DNA from 3 places in the Streptomyces sp. NPDC040589 genome. Region 1 is predicted to be linked to each of the others. Evidence: riboswitches for the same ligand, from Rfam matches in the RefSeq annotation. Region 1 holds a riboswitch; each other region holds the start of a gene.

Region 1 (2,250 bases):
CTCGGCCCCCTGATCGGTGCCGGATTGCTGGCCTGGCTGCTGGTGGAATCCGTGGCGGACATGTCCGACCCCGCCAACTCCTACAGCGGCGTCTCGTGGTTCGGGCTCGGTCCCCCGCTGGTCATCGGGATCGGCATCATCATCACGGGCGTGATCCTCATGGTCGTGTGGCGGCTGATGGCCCCCGTCTTCTGGTCGGAACACCCCAGCGTGGTCGACCCCGACCTCGTCCCCGGCAAGCACGGCAAGGAGTCCTGAGATGTCGGTGGTCCTCGGCTACGACGAGTCCCCGGGCGCCCTGCGCGCGCTGCGGGTCGCGATCGAGGTGGCGGCGGCGTACGGCGAACCGCTGGTGATCGTCTACGGCGCCGCCGCTCCGGGCGTCACGGGCGACGAGTACGCGGCCCACCACGCGGCCGTGCGCGAGGCCGGGAACACCGCGCTCGCTCACGCGGTCCATGCCGCCGACGAGGCGGGCGTGCCCAGCGCCGTCGAGGTCATCGACCAGCGGCCCGCGCAGGCGCTGATCGACGCGGCGGCACGCCATGACGGCCGGGTGATCGTGGTGGGCACCTGGGGCGAGAGCCCGGTGCGCGGGGCCCTGCTGGGCTCGACCCCCCACAAACTGCTGCACCTGTCGAACGTCCCCGTTCTGTGCGTGCCGGCCGAGGAGTCCTGAGGCCCCGCCCCTGGTCAGGAACTGCCCGCGCGCCGTTTCGCGAGCGGGCTGAAGGCGTACAGGTCGAGGATGTCGGGCAGGGGGGCGACGCCGGGGCCGCCCTCGCGGACCCAGGAGACGATGTCCTCGGTCGCGGCCGGGTCGTTGACCAGACCGAACCACACCGGCCGGGCCCCGGCGGCCCGGCCCGCGGCGGACGGCTGTACGACGATGACGTTGGCCTGGTCGCAGACGTCGAGGCACTCGGAGACCCGCACGGGCGCCGCCTCGCGCAGCCGCTCGGTCTGGGCCGCGTGGTCGACGCCGGTCACCTTGCCGGTGCCGCAGCAGCAGTCCCGGCACACGACGACGCGGCACGGAACCCCTCCGGCCGGGGTTGCGGACATGCCGCACCCTTCCTCTCTCCGGGGAGATCCGCCCCGGTGGTTCGTCGAGGAGGCGACCGCGTGAGTCTCCTGGCTCCCGGGCCGATGCCGGTCACAGTGGCGGGACCGCGCCGGATTCACACCGGCTTCCTCGTTCCGCCGTCGCCATGTCGCCGGCCATCATTCCATGCGGCCGGTACGCGGGTTCAGTCCGTCTCGTGAGCGTGCGGCTCGCGTCGACGGCGCCGGCGTCCGGTCACTGCCCGTACGGTTCCCGGCCCGCACGGTCGCGGCGGTAGTGCAGGGGTACATCCGCGCACGGGCGCTCCCCAGGTCACGTTCCCTCCCTGAGCGGGTTGGGCAGCGGCAGATAGCGGGCGTCGGCGCCGTCCGCGCCCGTCCAGCGCAGCAGGAGGTTCGTCTTGGCGGGGAGGGTGGGCGAGGTGAGCAGGGCGGGGATCTCGGGCAGGTCGTGGCGGGCGAGTTCGCGGCGGGCGGCGGGCCAGGGGTCGAGGCCGGGGTGGCGTTCGGCGAGGGCGCCCGCGATCTCGGTGAGGTGGTTGACGACCAGGCAGTACACCAGCCGCTCCCAGCCGGCCTCCCGGGAGACGTCCGGCAGCAGTTTCACGCCCTCGGCGTCCCGGTACAGCGCCTGCACGGGCAGGCCGTCGGCGTCCACGGCGACCAGCGTGTTCTGCAGATGAGCCTCGATGACGACGCCGTGCCGGGCGAAGGCCTCCAGGGCCGGGGGCACCACCTGCGCCAGATACGCCGCCCACCACGCCTCGGGGTCGGCGGCGCGGTCGAGCGGGCTGCCGTCGAAGCCCTCGACGAGTCCGGCGGCGAGCAGCGGGGTCGCGCCGGGCACCAGGTGGCCGGCGAAGCCGTCGCGGACGAGGACGGCCAGGGCCTCGAAGGCGAAGTCGGCGGTGCGGTACCCGCGGTCGCCGAGCCAGGCCGGGGGGCCGTCGAGCGTGCCGAAGTCGTCGAAGGCGGCGCACACGGCCGCGTCGGTCCTGCGTAGGGCGAGCAGGTCGTGGCGCCACAGCCTGCGGATGTCGTTGGTGATGCGCACGTCCAGGCTGAACTTCAGGAAGAGGTCGTGCCCGGGTGCGTAGAGCGTGCGGATCGCGGCGGTGGGCCAGGTGTCGAAGGCGGTCGTGCCGAGCCGGACCAGCCTCCCGTCCGCGAAGGCGGCGGCGAGCT
Region 2 (2,250 bases), 990 kb from region 1:
GTAAGGGCGCGGGTGGCGGAGGCGCTCGCCGCCCTGGACATCACCGCCCTGGCCGACCGGCCCACCCATCTGCTCTCCTACGGGCAGCGCAAGCGGACCGCCATCGCGGGCGCGGTCGCCATGCGGCCGCGTGTCCTGGTCCTCGACGAGCCGACGGCCGGACTCGACCCCGACGGCCAGGAACGGCTCCTGGCCACGCTCGACGGGCTGCGTGCGAACGGCACCACGGTGGTGATGGCCACTCACGACGTCGATCTCGCCCTGCGCTGGGCCGACGACGCGGCGCTCCTCACCCCGGACGGTGTGCACCTCGCTCCGGCGCCGACGGCACTGGCCCGGACCGACCTCCTCCGGCAGGCGGGACTGCGGTTGCCGTGGGGTGCCGCCGCCGCGGACCTTCTGCGCGCGCAAGGGCTGTTGACCGGTTCGGCGCCCGGCCCGCGCACCCCGGACGAGCTGGCCGCGCTGGCGGCGGGGCGGCCGGTGAGCGGCGGCTGAGGGTCGCTTCCGCGGCCTTCCCGTGTATAGGCTGGCGGTGCAGCTGGTTCGCCCCGTCCGCCAGGCGGGATGCGTCGCAAGAGGGAACCCGGTGGGAATCCGGGACTGCCCCGCAGCGGTGAGCGGGAACGACCGCCGTCATACGCACTGGGCCCACGAGGGGCCCGGGAAGCGACGGCCAGTAGGTGTTCTCACACGGTGAGACGTGCCCGCGAGTCCGAAGACCTGCCAACTGCCCGCGCGCGGACGATCCGTGCGCGGACATTCCGGTGACCTCGAGGGCGGGTCGGCGTACCTACCAGGCGGACGTCCGCGCTGTGTCGCGCGAGGTCGTCTCCGTCCGGTTCGTCACCCCTTCGCGCTCTCGTCCCGTCGCCGGGATCTCAGGGATTCGTCTCGCGAAGGAGATCTCCGTGACCACCAAGCCCGCAGCCGCGGCAGCACGGGCCACCGTGTACGGCTACCCCCGCCAGGGACGGAACCGGGAGCTGAAGAAGGCGATCGAGGGCTACTGGAAGGGCCGCGTCACCGCCGACGCCCTCCGGGCCACCGCCGCCGACCTGCGTGCCTCGAACTGGCGGCAGCTGGCCGACGCCGGCATCGACGAGGTCCCGACGGGCGACTTCTCGCTCTACGACCACGTCCTGGACACCACCGTCATGGTCGGCGCGATCCCCGGCCGCCACCGGGACGCCGTCGAGGCGGACGCCCTGGACGGCTACTTCGCCATGGCGCGTGGCACGCAGGACGTGGCGCCGCTGGAGATGACCAAGTGGTTCGACACGAACTACCACTACCTGGTGCCCGAGCTGGGTCCGGACACGGTGTTCACCGCCGACTCGTCCCAGCAGGTCGCCGAGCTGCGCGAAGCGCTGGCGCTCGGCCACACCGCGCGCCCCGTCCTCGTCGGCCCCGTCACGTATCTGCTCCTCGCCAAGCCCGCTCCGGGGGTGCCCGCGGACTTCGAGCCGCTCACGCTCCTGGACCGGCTGCTGCCCGTGTACTCCGAGGTCCTCGCCGACCTGCGCGCGGCGGGCGCCGAGTGGGTCCAGCTGGACGAGCCGGCCCTGGTCCAGGACCGGACCCCGGCCGAGCTGAACGCCGCCGAGCGCGCCTATCGCGACCTCGGAGCCCTCACCGACCGGTCGAAACTGCTGGTCGCCTCGTACTTCGACCGGCTCGGGAACGCCCTGCCGGTGCTGGCGAAGGCGCCGGTCGAGGGACTCGCGGTGGACTTCACGGAGTCGGCGGCGGCCAACCTGGACGATCTGGCCGCGGTCGGCGGTCTGCCGGGCAAGCGGCTGGTCGCCGGTGTCGTCAACGGCCGCAACATCTGGATCAATGACCTGGCGGCCTCGCTCTCCCGGCTCGGCACGCTCCTGGGCCTCGCCGACCGGGTCGACGTCTCGGCCTCCTGCTCCCTCCTGCACGTGCCGCTGGACACGGGGGCGGAGCGGGACATCGAGCCACAGGTCCTGCGCTGGCTCGCCTTCGCTCAGCAGAAGACCGCCGAGATCGTCACCCTCGCGCGCGGTCTCGCGCGGGGCACGGACACGATCGGCGCGCAACTCGCCGCGAACCGGGCGGACCTGTTCTCCCGGGCGAACTCCCCGATCACCCGTGACCCGGCCGTCCGTGCCCGCACGGCCGCGGTGTCCGAGGCGGACGCCCGCCGCTCGCTGCCGTACGCCGAGCGGACCGCCGCCCAGCGCGCCCGGCTCGGGCTGCCCCTGCTGCCGACCACCACGATCG
Region 3 (2,250 bases), on a different contig from region 1:
GCGGGGACGGGTCGGCGAGGAAGGCGGCCAGCATGGCGCGGGCGGGGGTGGCGAGCGAGTCGTCGGAGACGGCGGCCTGGGCGAGGATCACCGCCGTGGCGGCCCGGTCCAGGCCCGGGTCGCCCTCCTCCGTGTTGGACCAGTCGATGACGCGAGGCCCCTCGGGCGTGAGCATCACGTTCTCCGGGTGGAGGTCCAGATGGAGGACGCGGACCGCCGGGTCGGCCGAGCGCAGGGCGGGAAGGGCGTGGAGGTCGCGCAGCAGCCGGGCCAGGATCGAGCCGGCCTCCGTGACGTCCAGCGTGCCCGCCAGGCAGGCCTGGAGCATGGTCGGGCCGGAGAGCCGTTCCATCACCAGGTCGGTGCGCGAGCCGGTCGGGCAGACCCGGGGCACCGGATAGCCGTGGGCCCGCACATGCTCCATCACCGCGCCCTCGGCAGCGGCGTCACCCCCGCCCTCCCGTTCCCGCCGCAGCACCCACCCCTCGTCGATCTCGTACACATCGGCGCGGCGGCCCGAGCCGAGGAGTCTTCCCGGTGGTGTGGTCGGCATGGGGCGAAGCTACCCGGCAAGCACAGCACCCTCAGCCCGTTTTCCTACGTGCGGGTACAGTGAGCGGGTCGTCATCACACCGTACAGGGAGAAGCCGGTGCAATTCCGGCGCTGACCCGCAACCGTGAACCGCCCTGCCAGGCGGGAGCCGGATCGCCCCGTACGGATCGTGACCGGCTCACGTGCCCGGCACCTGCCGGTGCACGGCACCGTCGAGGTATACGGAGCCGAGCCGCCGGGGTGTCCCGTGCTGCCCGGCTCCCTCACAGGGAGAGGCACCCGCCGATCATGAACGTCCGCCGCAGCGCAGCGGTCCTGGCCGCCGTCACCGTGATCGGCGCCGCCACGCCGGCCGCCGCCGCTCCGTCCCCTTCGCCGTCCCAGGCGTTCCCCTCCGCCCTGTACGGAGACAAGGACCCCAGGTTCGACGGCGTCTGGCGCCAGTCGCTCGCCCTGCTGGCCCAGGACACGGTGGGTGAGAAGCCGGCCGCCAAGTCCGTGGAGTGGCTGGTCCGGCAGCAGTGCGAGGACGGCGGGTTCGCCGCGTACCGCCCGGACCCCGCCGCCGCGTGCGACGCCAAGACCATGCTCGACACCAACGCCACGTCCGCCGCCGTCCAGGCCCTCTCCGCGCTCGGCGGACAGGACGCCGTCGCCGACAAGGCCGTCGGCTGGCTGAAGTCCGTCCAGAACGAGGACGGCGGCTGGGGCTACGCGCCCGGCGGCGCCAGCGACACCAACTCGACGTCCGTCGTCATCGGCGCGCTGACCGCCGCGGGCGAGAAGCCGGACCAGGTCGACAAGGGCGGAAAGTCGCCCTACGACGCCCTGCTGAAGCTCGCCCTCCCCTGCGGCGGGGACGACGACGGCGCCTTCGCGTTCCAGCCCGACAAGAAGGGCGAGCTGACCGCCAACGCGGACGCCACGGCGGCCGGTGTCCTCGGCGCCCTGGGCAAGGGCATGGTGGTGGAGGCAGGCAAGAAGTCCGACGCCACGTGCGCGAACCCCTCCACGCCACAGCAGGCCGCCGGCAACGGAGCCGCGTACCTCACGCAGACCCTCGCCGAGGACGACAACCACCTCACGTCCGCCCTCGCCGGCTCGGACCCCCAGCCCGACCACGGCAACACCGCCGACGCGGTCGTGGCACTCGCCGCGCAGGGCGAGACCGCGCAGGCCGAGAAGTCCGTGCGGTGGCTGGAGAAGAACTCCGCCGGCTGGGCCGGGCAGGGCGGCCCCGCCGCCTACGCCCAGCTGATCTTCGCCGCGCACGCGACGGGCGCGAACCCGCGTGACTTCGGCGGCACGGACCTGGTGAAGCAGCTCAACGCGACGGGCCCGGCCCCGCAGGCCCCCGAACAGCCCTCGGCGACCGACGAGAAGGACGACTCGGAGTCGGGCTTCTTCGGCGTCTGGTGGTACGTCGGGGTCTGCCTCGTCGCCGGCATAGGCATCGGCTTCCTCTTCACCGGCCGCAGGAAGAGGCAGCAGTCGTGATCCGCCGGGCCGTTCTCCTCCTCCTGGCCTCGCTCCTGCTGATCGCGGGCGCGGGCCAGGCCCAGGCCGCCGGCTACCGGTACTGGTCGTTCTGGGACCGCGAAGGCGACCGCTGGGTCTACGCCACCCAGGGCCCGTCCATGGCCCGCCCCTCGGACGGCGACGTCCAGGGCTTCCGCTTCGCGGTGAGCGAGGACTCC

The links. A riboswitch is a leader RNA that binds a small molecule or an ion and turns the genes downstream of it on or off. The one in region 1 is predicted to bind cobalamin.
Region 2: it holds a riboswitch for cobalamin, as region 1 does, so the genes downstream of both, metE (5-methyltetrahydropteroyltriglutamate--homocysteine S-methyltransferase) here and ACZ58V_RS12245 ((2Fe-2S) ferredoxin domain-containing protein) in region 1, are expected to answer to the same signal.
Region 3: it holds a riboswitch for cobalamin, as region 1 does, so the genes downstream of both, ACZ58V_RS16825 (prenyltransferase/squalene oxidase repeat-containing protein) here and ACZ58V_RS12245 ((2Fe-2S) ferredoxin domain-containing protein) in region 1, are expected to answer to the same signal.

Annotation. Positions count from the first base shown of each region.
Region 1 covers NZ_JBVIWP010000002.1:1,167,406-1,169,655, forward strand. The annotation lists gene ACZ58V_RS12235 (APC family permease) at 1-258, shown strand, start outside; gene ACZ58V_RS12240 (universal stress protein) at 260-679, shown strand; gene ACZ58V_RS12245 ((2Fe-2S) ferredoxin domain-containing protein) at 694-1,065, opposite strand; cobalamin riboswitch at 1,112-1,235, opposite strand; gene ACZ58V_RS12250 (IucA/IucC family protein) at 1,379-2,250, opposite strand, start outside.
Region 2 covers NZ_JBVIWP010000002.1:178,725-180,974, forward strand. The annotation lists gene ACZ58V_RS07815 (energy-coupling factor ABC transporter ATP-binding protein) at 1-498, shown strand, start outside; cobalamin riboswitch at 526-745, shown strand; gene metE (5-methyltetrahydropteroyltriglutamate--homocysteine S-methyltransferase) at 912-2,250, shown strand, end outside.
Region 3 covers NZ_JBVIWP010000003.1:958,461-960,710, reverse strand. The annotation lists gene ACZ58V_RS16830 (phosphotransferase) at 1-553, opposite strand, end outside; cobalamin riboswitch at 589-729, shown strand; gene ACZ58V_RS16825 (prenyltransferase/squalene oxidase repeat-containing protein) at 842-2,050, shown strand; gene ACZ58V_RS16820 (SCO2322 family protein) at 2,047-2,250, shown strand, end outside.